DNA from 2 places in the Alcanivorax sp. 97CO-5 genome. Region 2 is predicted to be linked to the other one. Evidence: predicted binding sites of a transcription regulator. Region 2 holds the regulator's gene; the other holds the start of a gene.
The links. The regulator LexA, encoded in region 2, represses DNA repair genes until DNA is damaged. The targets are predictions, from matches to a motif close to TACTGTNTANNTANACAGTA.

Region 1 (7,806 bases), on a different contig from region 2:
GCTGGATGTCATGGAAGTGCAGGCCGGTGGTAGGCTCATCGAGGATGTACAGGGTGTTGCCGGTATCCCTGCGTGACAATTCCTTGGCCAGTTTGACCCGCTGGGCTTCGCCACCGGATAGTGTGGTTGCTGCCTGGCCGAGTTTTACATAGCTGAGGCCCACATCTATGAGGGTCTGGAGTTTGCGTGCCAGCGAAGGTACGGCATCGAAAAATTCGCGAGCATCTTCAATGGTCAGATCCAGCACCTCGAAAATGTTCTTACCCTTGTAGGTGATCTCCAACGTTTCCCGATTATAGCGCTGGCCATTGCAGACTTCGCATGGAACATAGATATCTGGGAGGAAGTGCATCTCGACTTTGATAACCCCGTCCCCCTGACAGGCTTCACAGCGTCCCCCTTTAACATTGAAGCTGAAGCGCCCTGGCTTGTAGCCGCGGGCGCGTGCTTCCTGGGTGCCCGCGAACAATTCCCGCACCGGGGTGAAAATACCGGTGTAGGTGGCCGGGTTGGAGCGCGGGGTGCGACCGATGGGACTTTGATCGATATCCACCACCTTGTCGAAATGCTCAAGCCCTTCAATGGATTCGTGAGGGGATGGCGTCAGAGTTGTAGCCTTATTGAGTTTGGTCGCGGCCAGGGGGTAGAGCGTGCCGTTGATCAACGTGGACTTTCCGGAGCCCGATACGCCGGTGATACAGGTCAGTAAGCCTACGGGAATGTTCAATGGCTGGCCTTTGAGGTTGTTCCCTGTGGCTCCGAGCAAGGTTAACCATCGGTCATCATTGTGTGGACGGTGTTGAGTGGGGACCGCTATTTTTTTGCGGCCGGATAGGTAATCGCCAGTTAATGAATCTGGGTTGTCGGCTACATCTTGGGCGCTGCCTTGGGCGATGACCTTGCCACCGTGAACGCCCGCTCCTGGGCCAATATCAATAACGTGGTCGGCCAGTCGGATGGCGTCTTCATCGTGCTCTACAACCAGTACGCTATTACCCAAGTCGCGAAGTCGAGTCAGAGTATTGAGCAGGCGCTCGTTGTCGCGCTGGTGCAAACCGATTGAGGGTTCGTCCAGTACATACATGACACCCACTAGACCCGCGCCTATTTGGCTTGCGAGGCGAATACGTTGAGCTTCGCCGCCGGACAGGGTCTCTGCGCTGCGTTCAAGGGTTAGGTATTCCAGTCCTACATTGACCAGAAATTGCAGCCGGTCACTAATTTCCTTGAGGATTTTGCCGGCGATTTCGCCACGGCTGCCGGGCAATTTCAGATTGCTAAAATAGGCATGGGCTTTACCAACGGGAAGTCGAACCACTTCGGGGAGAGTGGTTTGCTCAATGAAAACATGACGGGCAGCTTCACGAAGGCGTGAGCCGTTGCAGCTTGGGCAACTAGAGGTGGACATGTAGCCGAGCAAATCTTCTCTAACTGCATCAGATTCGGTTTCCCGGTAGCGGCGCTCCATGTTCGGGATGATCCCTTCGAATGGATGGTTGCGTTTGATGATGTCACCACGGTCGTTTAGGTAGCGGAATTCGATACTTTCCTTACCAGTACCATGCAGCACCTTGCTGCGGACCTCTTTGGGGAGATCTTTAAACGCCGTATCCATGTCGAAACCAATGCTCTGGGACAGCGAGTTGAGCATCTGGAAGTAATAAACGTTGCGGCGGTCCCAGCCGCGGATGGCGCCTTCGGAAAGAGAAAGTTCATCGGAGTTGATCACTTTGCCTTCATCGAAGAACTGTTTTATGCCCAGGCCATCGCAACTGGGGCAGGCACCAGCTGGGTTATTGAAGGAAAACAGGCGCGGTTCTAGTTCGGGGATCGAGTAACCACAGGTAGGGCAGGCGAATTTGGCAGAGAATGTGGTTTCTTCCCCTTCCCCTTCCATGGGGGCTATTACGGCGATATTGTCGGCCAGATTTAGCGCCGTCTCGAATGACTCTGCCAGCCGGTTCTGTAGGTCGCTGCGGACTTTGAAGCGATCCACCACCACTTCGATAGTGTGCTTTTTGTTTTTGTCTAGGTCCGGCGTATCATCCATGTCGTAGATGCGGCCATCAATGCGAGCCCTGATAAAGCCTTGGGCGCGTAGCTCTTCGAATAGATGGGCGTGTTCACCCTTCTTTTCGCGGATTACTGGAGCCAGCAGCATGAGTTTGCTGCCTTCTTCCATGGCCAGTACTTGGTCTACCATCTGGCTGATGGTCTGCGCGGCTAGCGGGGCGCCATGTTCGGGGCAGCGGGGCTCTCCAACTCGGGCGAAGAGTAGACGCAGGTAGTCGTAGATTTCGGTAATGGTGCCCACAGTGGAGCGAGGGTTATGACTAGTAGACTTTTGTTCAATGGAAATCGCTGGACTCAGCCCCTCGATGTGATCCACATCGGGCTTTTCCATCATTGATAGAAACTGGCGGGCGTAGGTGGATAGTGACTCCACATATCGGCGCTGCCCTTCTGCGTAAAGGGTGTCGAAGGCGAGGGAAGATTTGCCGGAGCCTGACAGACCGGTAATAACCACCAGTTTGTCCCGGGGAATATCCAGGTCCACGTTCTTCAGATTATGGGTGCGTGCACCGCGTACTACGATGGTATCCATAGAGTAAAACGCCCGTTTCAGACTACTGTCAAAATGAACAGGGCAGTATAAGGGACGCCGGGCGCATGATGCCAGCCGCAGAACGTGAAAAGCTGGTGTCTGGCATCATGCATGGTGAGACTTGGGTGACTATAGGTTTTCCTGGGCCCAGTTCACCGCTTGTAGTCTGTTGGAGGCGTTGATTTTCTTGAAAATATTGTAGATGTGGGTCTTGATGGTGTGTGGGCTCAGGTTCAGGCTGCAGGCGATGTCGGAGTTCTTTGCGCCTGTGGCCATCACCTTCAGCACCTCAACTTCCCGGTCGGTTAGGCTGACCTCGCTGCGTGAAAACGTCTTGTTGAAAGTGCGGCTTTTCATTAGGTAGGTTTGCAGCACGGCGCGAGGGAACCATAGTTCACCATCGAGAATTGCCTTGAGGCCTTTGCTTAGAAGGGCCTGGGGACAGTCGTGCTGGAAGCCGCCGTTGACCATGGGAAGCCCGGCGAGCTTGGAGAGTGACTCATCGCTGTCAACGTTGAAAACCGCGATCAAGACATCGCTCTCCACTTCTTGGTCTGCTTCTAGTAGGTGGGCGATGACTTCGTTAACGTCTACGGAGTGGTAGTCCACCAGGAATAGGTTCTGACCGTTTTCGCGCAGGGCATCAATGGTAATATCCAGGGCAGTGGGAATACTTTTGGCTGCCATGTCTTTCTTGACGAGGAATTCGGTAAGCAGGGCGTTTTGCAGTTGTTGGCTGCCTACTACGTAAACTTGTTGGATATGTTCTTGGCTATTCATTGCTCTCGTCCGTGATTGCTTAGGCTTAAAACCTAAGAAAAAAAACTGATCAGCCTGTCAATTTATCACCGCTTTGACGGGGGTTCAATTTGAAGCATTGGAGTTTTGCGGTTTTCACGATTAAAAGTTGCCTGCAGTGAGGGCGTCGCTCGGGTTCTGATGGAGCCGGAATCTGCTACACTGCGTGCCCTTTTGTATCGGTCAGGTCTGCGGTAGCCATTCGTTGCGGCGTCCGGACCTCTCCGGGTTAGGAGCGATAACGGTTCATGACGGCATCATCTTCTCATGCTCTGCAACGGACAGAACTGAAGGCCACTGGCTATCTGGCAACGATTTTTGCGTTGCGGATGTTCGGTCTGTTCATGATTCTGCCTATTTTTGCCGTTTACGGGCAAGCTCTTGAAGGGGCTTCACCGCTATTAATTGGTACTGCTATTGGTGCCTACGGCTTGATGCAGGCATTGCTACAGATCCCTTTTGGTATGTTGTCGGATCGCTTTGGGCGCCGGCCGCTATTGCTTATCGGCCTATTGCTGTTTATTGCTGGCGGCGCGGTAGCCGCGATGAGTGACCACATTTACGGGGTCATTGCCGGGCGTGCTTTGCAAGGCGCAGGGGCGATTGCCAGTGTCATTATGGCACTGATCGGGGATGTTGTGACTGAAAAGCATCGCACCCGAGCTATGGCTTTGATTGGTATGTCGGTGGGCGGCTCTTTTGTTCTTGCACTGATTTTGGGGCCCTTGCTGGCTGGGTGGCTAGGTTTGTCTGGCCTATTCTGGATGACGTCAGTGTTGGGTGGTTTCGCTTTGCTGGTGGCGTTTGTGGTGCCGGCGCCAAAAGCCTTGCAGGGTGAGGCGCTGCCTGTATCAGAACGGTTCCGTCGGGTGTTGGGGAGCAAGACATTGCTGCGTTTTGATGTGGGTATTTTTAGCCTGCACTTGATTATGACCGCATCTTTTGTGGTGGTGCCGGCGTTGCTCAGCGATCGATTGGGGCTGACATTGCAAAGTCACAGCCTGCTGTATCTGGCGGTTCTGGTGGCTGGGTTTGTGGCCATGGTGCCATTAATTATCCGCGCGGAGCGCCGAGGGGCGGTTCCCATGAAGCGATTGGCGGTGGTGTTGCTGGCGCTCTCTCAGCTGGTGTTGGCGTTAGCTGGGGCGCAATTGTGGCATTTCGTTTTGGCATTATTGGTTTTCTTTACCGCTTTTAATCTACTAGAGGCCTTGCTGCCCTCTTTAGTCGGGCGCGCGGCGCCGGCGGGTACGCGGGGAACGGCTATGGGGGTGTACTCAACCAGTCAGTTCCTGGGCGTCTTTGTCGGCGGACAGATGGGCGGAGCCCTTTATCAATGGGTTGGGGCAGAAGCGGTCTTTTACAGCTGTGGTGTGTTGGCTCTGTTCTGGTTGCTGGTGCTGGTAGGAATGAAAGAGTTGCCCCGGCTGGATAATCGGGTGCTGTCATTGGCCCCTGGGAATGATTGGGCTGCTTTGGCTGAGCGGCTGAGATCTGTCCCCGGGGTGGTGGAAACAGTGGTCGTGGAAGAGCAAGCACTGGCCTTGCTGAAAGTGGACTCCAGTCTGTTGGACGAGCAGCAGTTACTGGGTGTCGCGGGGACCGGGCAAAGCTGACACAATGGACGGCTTCACGAATTTGTCGTCCATCAATGATGGTAGGATTTCAGACAGTAGCTAGACCATAAGAAGTCACGGAGAGAAACATGGCGCGCGGCGTTAATAAGGTAATTTTGATCGGTAATCTGGGTGCGGATCCGGAAACCCGCTTTATGCCCAGCGGTGGCGCGGTCACGAATGTGCGCTTGGCCACCAGCGAGAGCTGGAAAGACCGCCAGAGCGGCCAAATGCAGGAACGCACTGAGTGGCATCGGGTGGTGCTCTTCAACAAACTAGGCGAGATTGCCGGTGAGTATCTGAAAAAGGGCTCCAAAGTTTACATTGAAGGCTCTATCCGTACCCGCAAATGGCAAGGGCAGGATGGTCAAGACCGTTATACTACCGAGATTGTGGCCAACGAGATGCAGATGTTAGATGGCCGTGGTGATGGTGGTGGTCAGGGTGGTTATTCCCAGTCCGCTGCCCCTCAAGGCAATCAGGGTGGCTACGGTAATGATGGTCAGCCTGGAGCCGGTAGTGGCCAGCCAGCACAGAACCAAAACACCAATCAGGGCGGTGGTTTCAGCGGCCCAGCGGATGACTTCGACGACGATATTCCGTTCTGAATGACGGACAGGAAACCGGCCCCGTTATGCCTCGAAAAATAACACTAGCGCTGCTTTTTGGCGTTAGTCTGCTGCTGTTTTTACTGCTACTAATGCCTGCGGCTGTGTTGGTAGAGCGTGTTCCGGCGCTGCGGCCGGGTGGTGCACCGTTGGTTCTGACCAACCCCCAGGGGGTTTGGTGGGACGGGAAAGCCAATTGGCAATGGCAACGCCGCCAGGGCTCTGTGCAATGGTCGCTAGACTGGCACGGATTAGTGCCAGGGTTGACATTGAAAATGCGTACCACCGATGATGCAGCGCGCCTGTCGACTTGGTTGGGCGCGGACTGGGGGGATTGGCAACTGCAGCATGCGCGGCTTTCCTTGCCTATGGCACTGGTGACAGAGCACATTCCCCAGGGTAGTGCGAGTGGGCGCGTGGACGCGACGTTGATGCAGCTTTCCTTTGGCGATAGTAGGATCAAGCAGTTGCAAGGCACGCTCCAGTACAGTGGCGGTACCGTGAGTTGGGGGCGTAATGGCTCGGCGTTGGTGCCGGTATTGCAGGGTCGTTTAAGCATGAATAATGAACAACCCACACTGCAGGTGGAGGACCCGGATAATAATTCGCTATTGGATGCTAGGTTAGCTAATGGGCGTTTTGAGCTAGAGGTTCGGCGAGCTTGGCCTATGCTATTGGGCGTGAGTCAGGGCGGCGACCCGGACGATGTGGTATTCCAGATGTCGCAACCTCTTGTCTTGTTCGGTGGTCAGTAACACTATACTGCAATAATAAACAGTAGAATTCGGCAGGTTTGTAGCCTTGCATCGGTAATAACGATAAGGAAGTCGCGGGACGGTTATGTCGCAACTGGCGAGTTGGGTAAAACAACAGCAATGGGGGGCGCCGCTTCGGTGGGTGATTGCTGTATTGCTGGTGGTCGCGATGGCCTATGTGCTGGCGCAGACCGTATGGCTACTGTGGTATGGTCCCAGTGAGCGAGTGCAGAGCAATAGCAAGACGCGCTTGGATGTATCGTCGTCTGGCGACGCGCCGATTCTATCTCAGTCCCAGGTGGATGGCTGGCAGTTGTTTGGCCAGTATGAGGCGGCAGCCAGTATCGATAAAGACCGGCCGACAGATGCCCCTGATACCCGGTTGCGCCTGGAACTGTTAGGTGTTTTTCAGAATGCCGATACCAAACGGGCTACGGCGATTATTGCTGAGAAGGGCAAAGAAGGTGAGCTATACCATATCGGGGATAGCATTCCCGGTAATGCCAAGTTAGAAGAAGTGTATCCAGATCGGGTTATCTTGCGTCGAGCAGGTCGGCTGGAAACACTGCGCTGGAGTGATTCTGTGTTGGGAGGAGTCGCTCAAGTCAAGCAAAAGCCTACACCGCCGCCGAGTCGTAACCGCACTGTAGCACAAGGCAGCCCCGCGGATTTGGCGCGCCAGCGCAAAACGATTATTGGCCAGCTGGGGCTGGACCCTATTGATAAGAGTGGCAGTGCTGGTTATCGGTTGGGTAAAGGTGCACCAAAACAATTGCTTGCGCAGGTTGGTCTACGAAGCGATGACGTAATTCTCTCGGTTAACGGGCATCCGCTAGGAACAGAAAGCAACGACGTGGCGGCTCTGCGTTCGTATCAGGACACCCAGAAAGCATCCATTGTGGTGCAACGGGGTGACCAACAATTTACCGTGAACTATCCGCCTTAATGAGTGGTTTTATGACGCCTTTTTTCAGAACGTCTTTATCAAAAATAATGCTGCTGCTAGCGCTGTCCGCTGTCATGGTGACCTCGCTTCACGCGCAGACAACGAACCAAGTACAGGCCAGCGATGACGGTGAGAGCTGGACGGTAAATATTCGCAATGCGGACATTCAGGCGTTTATCAGCCAGGTGGCCCAGATGACCGGCAAGAACTTTGTGGTGGATCCGCGGGTTCGTGCGCGGGATGTCACTGTGGTATCTACTAAATCCCTGACCTCTAATGAGGTGTATGAATTATTCTTGTCCGTATTGCAGGTCCATGGTTATGCGGCCGTGTCGGTCGGTGACATTACCAAGATTGTGCCTAATACCACGGCTAAACAAAGTAATCTTCCGTTAGTCGACAAGGGGAGCTCTTCCGGTGAGGAGCTCGTCACCCGCGTCATTGCGGTTGAGAGCACGCCGGTGGAAGAATTGGTTCC
Region 2 (7,806 bases):
TTCTTGGCCGCGGCTTTCTTTTTCGCGGGGGCTTTTTTCTTGGCCTGTTCCTCGACCCATTTGCCATCACGATAGAACGCCATCCAGCCGGTAGCCTTACCGTCGATCTCGCTCATCACATACTGCTCTTTGGCCTTGCGGCTATAGCGCAGCACGCCTTTATTGCCGTCCGGGTCCGTAGCAGGCGCTTGGGCCAAATAGGCATGTTTGGGATCCAGCTGCTCGGCCACACTCTGAATTTCTTCGATTAGTGGCGGCCGCGTTTCCCGATTTTTGGGGAACTTGCTGGCGGCCAGAAACAGGCCAGAGGCACCGTCACGCAACAGATAATGATCATCCACCTTCTGGCATTGCAGGTGCGGCATAGGAATCGGGTCGGCTCGTGGCGGTGCCGGCTCGCCGCTCTTAAGCAGCTTGCGGGTATTGCCACACTCATCATTGGTGCATTTGAAGAACTTGCCAAAACGCCCTGTGCGCAACTGCATATCATTGCCGCACTTCTCACATTCCAGCACCGGGCCATCATAACCCTTGATACGGAACTCACCCTTCTCGATCACATAACCGTCGCAGTCCGGGTTATTACCGCAAATATGCAATTTGCGCTTTTCGTCGATCAGGTAGTTTTCCATTGCGGTGCCACATTTCTGACAACGCTTCTTACTACGCAATTCATTGGTTTCCGCTTCTTCATCATCATCCGTTTTCACCGCTTCCGCTTCTTCACCAGGCAACAGGTTTAGTGTCGCGGTGCAGCGCTCTTTCGGCGGCAAAGCATAACCAGAACAGCCCAGGAACACTCCGGTGGAGCCGGTACGAATCTGCATCGGGCGGCCACAGCTAGGGCACTCGATATCGGTGTCGGTAGGCAGGTTGGCGCGCATGCCGCCCACTGCCTGCTTGCCAGTGCCTTCACCTTGGGCTGCATCCAGTTTGCTCACAAAGTCTTTGTAGAACTCGTTGAGCACGTCCTGCCAATTACGCCGCCCTTCGGCAACCTCATCCAAGGTTTCTTCCATGCTGGCGGTAAAGCCATAGTCCATCAGGTTGGAGAAGCTCTCTACCAGACGGTCAGTGACGATGTCGCCCATCTTTTCCGCATAGAAACGGCGGTTATCCTGACGCACGTAGCCACGGTCCTGAATGGTGGAGATAATCGCCGCGTAGGTAGACGGGCGACCAATGCCTCGCTTTTCCAGTTCCTTAACCAGGCTTGCTTCGGTAAAGCGCGCCGGCGGTTTGGTGAAATGCTGGTTGGCGTCCACATTATCGATGGCCAGCACATCGCCTTCTTTCACGTCCGGCAGCAAGGTGTCTTCTTGACCCTTGCGCGAGGCCGGCGGCTGAATGCGAGTCCAACCATCGAACTTCATGATGCGCCCTTTCGCTTTCAGCTCATAGCCATTGCCGATGGCCGTCAGCGTGGAGCTGAGGTATTCCGCCGGGGGCATCTGGCAGGCAATAAACTGACGGCGAATCAATTCATAAAGGCGTTGCGCATCGCGTTCCATATCTTTCAGGGAATCGGAGGTACGCCGTACATCAGAAGGACGAATCGCTTCGTGCGCTTCTTGGGCCCCTTCCTTGCTACTGTAAGACAACGGCTCGTCGGGAAGATACTTATCCCCCAGCTTTTCGCCGATCCATTCCCGGCAGGCTGCCACCGCATCGGAACTCAGGTTGGTGGAGTCGGTACGCATGTAGGTAATGTGGCCGGCTTCGTAAAGCCGTTGCGCCATCATCATGGTCTTTTTCACCCCGAAGCCCAGCCGCGTACTGGCCGCCTGCTGTAGGGTAGAGGTAATAAACGGCGCGGAAGGCTTGGAACGGGTCGGCCGTTGCTCGCGCTGACTGATGGTCAGGCGGCCGGCATTTTCCAGAGCTTGCTTGTGCGCCGCGGCATCGTCGCCGTTGTTAGGGCGGAACGCCAAACCGTTGTGCTTTGCCACCTGCAAACGCAGGGCTTCACCATCGCCGCTGTGGGTATCGCTGTAAAGCTCCCAGAATTCTTCCGGGATAAAAGCGCGGATTTCACGCTCACGCTCCACTACCAACTCCACCGCTACGGACTGAACCCGACCGGCAGACAATCCGCGGGCGATCTTTTCCCACAGCAGCGGGGAAATCATGAAGCCCACCACCCGATCCAGGAAGCGACGAGCCTGCTGGGCTTCTACCCGGTGCAAGTCCAGCTTGCCGGGTTCTTCGAAAGCCGCCTGAATGGCTTTCTTGGTAATTTCGTTGAACACCACCCGGTCGAAGCGCTCTTCATCGCCACCGATAACTTCCCGCAGGTGCCAGGCAATAGCCTCCCCTTCGCGGTCCAAATCCGTTGCCAGATAGATGCGGTCTGCTTTCGCAGCCAGGCGCTTGAGCTCATCAACCACCTTGTCCTTACCGGGGAGCACTTCATAGTGGGCGGCCCAGCCATTTTCCGGATCGATCCCCATACGATTGATCAGCTGCTTCTTGGCCTTCTTCTTTTTATAGGCATCCCGCTCTTCCTTGGGCAAGGAGCGCGTGTAGGCTGCCTCCTTGGCCCGCTCTTGAGGGGTGCTTTTTTTGGAGCCACCACTGACCGGCAGGTCGCGCACGTGGCCGACGCTGGACTTCACGATGAAGTCGTCGCCCAGGTAGCGGTTAATGGTTTTTGCCTTGGCAGGCGACTCCACAATTACTAACGATTTTCCCATTCTCAGGTACTCAACATCCGGTCTAAGGCGTGTGATGGGCGCTATTTAGACAGCGCCGGTATAGGCGGGTCAAGCAGGAACTGCCCCCTTGCTCCTTTTTTAGTAGTAGTACAAGCCACCCTGTCAGGGCAACCCTCATCTGTAAAACAGCCTGCTAGCAACGCCGCACAAGCACGCTATACTGCAATGAACCTCATTTTTCAGGGAGAGAACCGTGCTGAGTCCCTATCGCAGAATACTGGTTGCCATCGATGGCAGCGATGAATCACCCCAGGTACTGTCCCGCGCGGCTGGCGTACTGTCGGGCAATGACGGCGAACTGCATTTAATCCATGTGATAGAACCGCTGGCTCTGGCCTACGGCGCGGATGTACCCATGGATGTAACCGACCTGCAAAGCGGGCTGATGAAACAAGCCCAAGAAATGGCAGATAAATACGCCGGCCAATACCACGTGCCGGAAGCCAACGTTTACGTGGATATGGGATCTATCGAAAAAACCATTCTCGACAAGGCAGACAAGATAGGCGCGGATTTAATCGTGGTGGGCAGTCATACGCGAAGCGGCCTAGCACTGCTGCTAGGCTCCACGGCCAGAGGCCTGGTCCCCGGTGCGCACTGCGACGTGCTGGCCGTTAAGGTAGACCAGCACTAGCAACGGGGAAATAGCGCAGCGCGTATTCCCCGAAGCAGAGCCCCTCAGGTCAGCTGCAGAGCCCCGGTGCTGGCCTGGCCTTCCTCGTTCCAGCGACACAGCAATTCTGCCAGCCCTTGCGCCTGCGCTTTCAATGCAGCCAGCTCTTGCGGACTGTTTTTCTCGCCATAAAACACTGGCAACTTGCGCATAGACTGAACCAGTTCATGGGTCGGTGCCTGCATTCGCTTCACCTCCAAAGTCCAGCGAATGTGATGCACAATCATATGGAAAAAAGCCAGCCGGGTTGCCAGCGAATAGGCACTGCCATCATCATTAAAATCATTGAAATCCAAGCTTGCCAATACCGCTTCGCGGGCATTATCTGTCACCTTAATAGTCGCACTACGCGGAGTCCCCAGCAGCATAGACAAGGAGCCAAACACCTCACCCGGTGATACATAATACAACGGCGCACCCTGGGGATTCTCCGATAACACTTCCAGCTGCCCCCTCAACAAAAAGTACAGAGTGGAATCCACCTCACCGGCTCGAATTACGCTTTCTCCCGAAGCGGCAACCCAAAGACGGGTGGTCTGTTCAAGCCGGGAAAATTCGTTCTGATCATCACGATTAATTTCATTAAAAAACGGCACGCCCGCTAACAGCTGGCGACGCCGTTGCTGGCCGAAATCATTATTATTGGCCTGCTCCATCCACTACCCCCACTGGTCTGATGGCATTGTAATCAACTACACACATGCTAGAGCGACCTCCACAACAGAGCAACGGCAAGGAAAAAAGAGGGGTGAACTCTTCTCCCAATGCTGACCAAATAACACTGTTCTTATTGTCAGTAAACATGCTAGCATCCTGAATATAGCACTTCCTGTCAGCCATTACTTACACGCTCAGGCAAGTGACCAATACATAGGCCTACACGCACCGAAAGGCGCCCAACTAGCCCCCCCCCCTAGAGGCCACGGCTAAGCGCCACACTCTGCAGGAAACAGGGAGAAGGTTATGAGCAGCAAACTTACCGACCGGCAGCAACAAGTCCTCGACTGCATCCGTGAATGTCTTAAGGACAACGGCATGGCCCCTACCCGTGCAGAGATTGCCGACATTATGGGATTCCAATCCAAGAATGCGGCCTCAGACCATCTCCGTGCCTTAGAGCGCAAAGGCTATATCAAACTTCACAGTGATCGCTCTCGCGGAATCCAACTACTTGATCATGCCTACTGGGGTGAAGAGGAACTGCCCGTCGTCGGTAAAGTGGCTGCGGGGATCCCCATTGAAGCCATCGAGAACGTGGAACGAACCGTGCCAGTACCCCAAGGCCTGTTTAAACAGCGCCCCACCTATCTATTAAAGGTGCAAGGCGACAGCATGGTGGATGCGGGCATTTTCGATGGCGACCTAATTGCCGTGCGCAAATCCAATGTGGCCCGTTCCGGTGAAATCGTTGTCGCGCGCATTGACGAAGAAGTCACGGTAAAGACCTTAAAGTTGAATAAATCCAGCGCCACACTACTCCCGGCTAACGAAGCCTATGAACCGATCAAAGTGCCCGCTGATCAACTTATTATTGAAGGCATTTTTGTGGGGCTAATTCGTGACCCAAACTCTTTTTAAAGCCTGTATCCGTGCCGGTACAGGCCTTTGCCTGATTGTATGGAGTGCATTTGCCATGGCTGAAACCCATCTTCTGGCACCCTGCCCGGACTCACCCAACTGTGTATCCAGCCTGGCTACACAGAGTGACAAGCGCGTTGACCCGTTACAGGTCGCCGCCGACCGGGAAAGCAGCCTGAAAAAGCTGGAAACACTGCTGGGCAGTCTTCCCCGTGTGGACTACGATGTTGTCGGCCAGTCGCGTATTCAAGCCCGCTTCACCAGTCGGATCCTGCGTTTTGTAGATGATGTCACTTTCTATGTTCGCGAGAATGGCATGGTGGAGGTCCGTTCCGCATCACGGGCCGGTTATTGGGATTTAGGTGCCAACCGTCGTCGGGTAGAATCCCTGCGCGAGCAGCTATTTGAGCAGGAAACCGATGACCGCACTTCACAACACCCCCCCTTCGGAAACGCAGAAAATCGCGCCTGAACAATGGGCCGATATCGGCGTTAACCTCACCGATCGACAATTTCATGACGACCGGGAGGCCGTGATTGAGCGTGCGGCTTGCGCCGGAGTTACTTGGCAGCTAATTACCGGCACCACTATCGACGATTCCCGCGCGGCCATTGCCCTCGCCGACGAGCACTCAGGGCTTTTCGCCACCGCCGGCCTGCACCCTCACAGCGCTCGTTTTTACTCTGCTGCGCTAGAAGCAGAGCTACGAGATCTACTCGCCCATGAACAGATAAAAGCTGCCGGCGAAATGGGCTTAGATTTCAATCGGGATTTTTCTCCGCGCCCAGAGCAGGAGCGGGCCTTCGAGGCTCAGTTAGCCCTGGCGGCGGAATACAAATTGCCGGTTTTTCTTCACGAGCGTGATGCCCATGAACGCTTTCTCCCTATCCTGAAATCCTTCCGCGATGCTCTGCCTGGCGCCGTTGTGCATTGCTTTACCGGTTCCCGTGAGGCTCTGTTCGCCTATCTGGATCTGGATTGCCACATCGGCATTACCGGTTGGGTCTGCGACGAACGACGTGGCAAACCGCTGGCAGAGCTGCTGCCTAACATTTCGGATAACCGCCTGCTTTTGGAAACAGACGCGCCCTATCTACTCCCCCGGGACCTGCCGCAAGCGCCCCCGAAAAAGCGCCGTAACGAGCCTGCGCTACTGCCTTGGATTGGCCAACGTGTCGCACAATTACGCGGGCAGGAGACGCAACAAGTCGCCGCCATGACGTATCAAAATGCGTTAACGCTGTTTCGCTGACCGGAAAAAACGCATCAGGGCAATGCGCAGGATGTTTGTCGAGCTAGCCAGAAAGGCGTAACCCGACATCAAAACATCAGCAAAGAAACTGCTGTACGTCGAGCAAGCCAAACGGCCAAGCCAGCTCCTGCCCTTCGCGCATCAATACCGGGATTCGCTCACCATACTGTTCGATCAAGGTGTCATCTTCAGCGATATCTACCAGCGTAATTTCCAGATCCGGCCTGACCATGGCCACCAGCTCCCTGGCCTGATCACAAAGGTGGCACCCCAAGGTGGTATACAACAGCACCGTCATGCATCCTCCACATGACGAATGGCATAGCAATAATGGATTTTTTCATTGCGGCGGAAATCCTCCGGGATACTCCAACGTGAGATATCCTCTACCGCGTACCACTTGCTGATGCTTTCATCCATTTGGAAGCGACGGTAATTACAGGAGAAATACAGCACCCCACCCGGTTCCAAGCAGCGCATAATCTTGCGAATCAAATCACCGTGATGCTCTTCCACCACAAAGTCACTCCGTGACTTATTATTGGAAAAAGTGGGCGGATCGCAGAACACCAGATCAAACTGCTCCTTACACTCATCCAGCCAACGCATGGTGTCGGCCCGAGCCAATTCATGCTGATCGGTGGAGAAACCGTTAGCGGCCAGGTTGCAGGCTGCCCAATCCAGATACCGCTTGGAGGAATCCACCGTAACGGTGCGCTTTGCGCCACCCACAGCAGCATGCACCGTGGCAGACCCCGTGTACGCAAACAGGTTAAGGAAGCGCTTACCACTGGCCTCTTCAGCGATACGCAAACGCGTGGGCCGGTGATCGAGAAATAGCCCGGTATCCAAGTAATCCTGCAAATTAATCAACAACTGCGATTGCCCTTCACGCACAACCCGGTATTGTCCCTGAGCATCCAGCTTTTGATATTGCTGATTCCCCTTCTGCTTTTCACGGGTGCGCAGGTGCACCTGCTCACGGTGAACACCTAAGGCCGCTCTCACCGCTGTCACCGCCCAATCACGGCGCTCTTTCGCTTTTTCCGGATCAATGGTTTTAGGTGCCTTGAACTCCTGCACCAACACCTGATCCGCATAGATATCCACGGCCACATTGAATTCTGGCAAATCGCGGTCATACAGCCGGTAGCACTGAATGTCCTCCCGCTCCAGCCAACGGCGCAGGTGTTTGCCATTTTTGCGCAGCCGATTTAATAAGGGTTGGGCGCCCTCGGGTACGTTGAACGCACTATCATCAGCCACTTTCACCACATTGGCTGGCGTCTGCTTACGGGGCGAATAAAGACGGATAAAGTTATTGAACGGGCCATTTTTCAGGCGCCATTGCTGTTCCAAATTCATCCCAGAGCGGTCCATGACTTCCGCATCCGCACCCAGCAACAATGCCTGGTAGCCCGGCGCTCGAACCGACAAAATACGACCCAGCGCATAATGTAGCCAGCCCGCTTGTGGTTTTTCCTCCAGGCGCTCACCCCAAGGCGGGTTACCCACCACAATACCGTTATCAACAAAATCTCGACGCCGCAGAGCACCCAGTTCCCGGCGCTCAAAATGAATTGCGTTA

Region 1: uvrA (excinuclease ABC subunit UvrA) is a predicted target of LexA. The motif match lies at 2,629-2,648, and genes of this name have one in related genera.

The regions. Positions count from the first base shown of each region.
Region 1 is NZ_KI965881.1:58,045-65,850, reverse strand. Features, by position in the region: gene uvrA (excinuclease ABC subunit UvrA) at 1-2,605, opposite strand, end outside; gene Y017_RS04700 (response regulator transcription factor) at 2,735-3,385, opposite strand; gene Y017_RS04695 (MFS transporter) at 3,652-5,019, shown strand; gene ssb (single-stranded DNA-binding protein) at 5,109-5,627, shown strand; gene gspN (type II secretion system protein N) at 5,654-6,382, shown strand; gene Y017_RS04680 (type II secretion system protein N) at 6,468-7,328, shown strand; gene gspD (type II secretion system secretin GspD) at 7,340-7,806, shown strand, end outside.
Region 2 is NZ_KI965877.1:410,758-418,563, forward strand. Features, by position in the region: gene topA (type I DNA topoisomerase) at 1-2,693, opposite strand, end outside; gene Y017_RS01880 (universal stress protein) at 2,908-3,348, shown strand; gene Y017_RS01885 (cyclic nucleotide-binding domain-containing protein) at 3,393-4,043, opposite strand; gene lexA (transcriptional repressor LexA) at 4,351-4,965, shown strand; gene Y017_RS01895 (DUF1499 domain-containing protein) at 5,021-5,437, shown strand; gene Y017_RS01900 (TatD family hydrolase) at 5,385-6,218, shown strand; gene Y017_RS01905 (glutaredoxin family protein) at 6,295-6,516, opposite strand; gene rlmKL (bifunctional 23S rRNA (guanine(2069)-N(7))-methyltransferase RlmK/23S rRNA (guanine(2445)-N(2))-methyltransferase RlmL) at 6,513-7,806, opposite strand, start outside.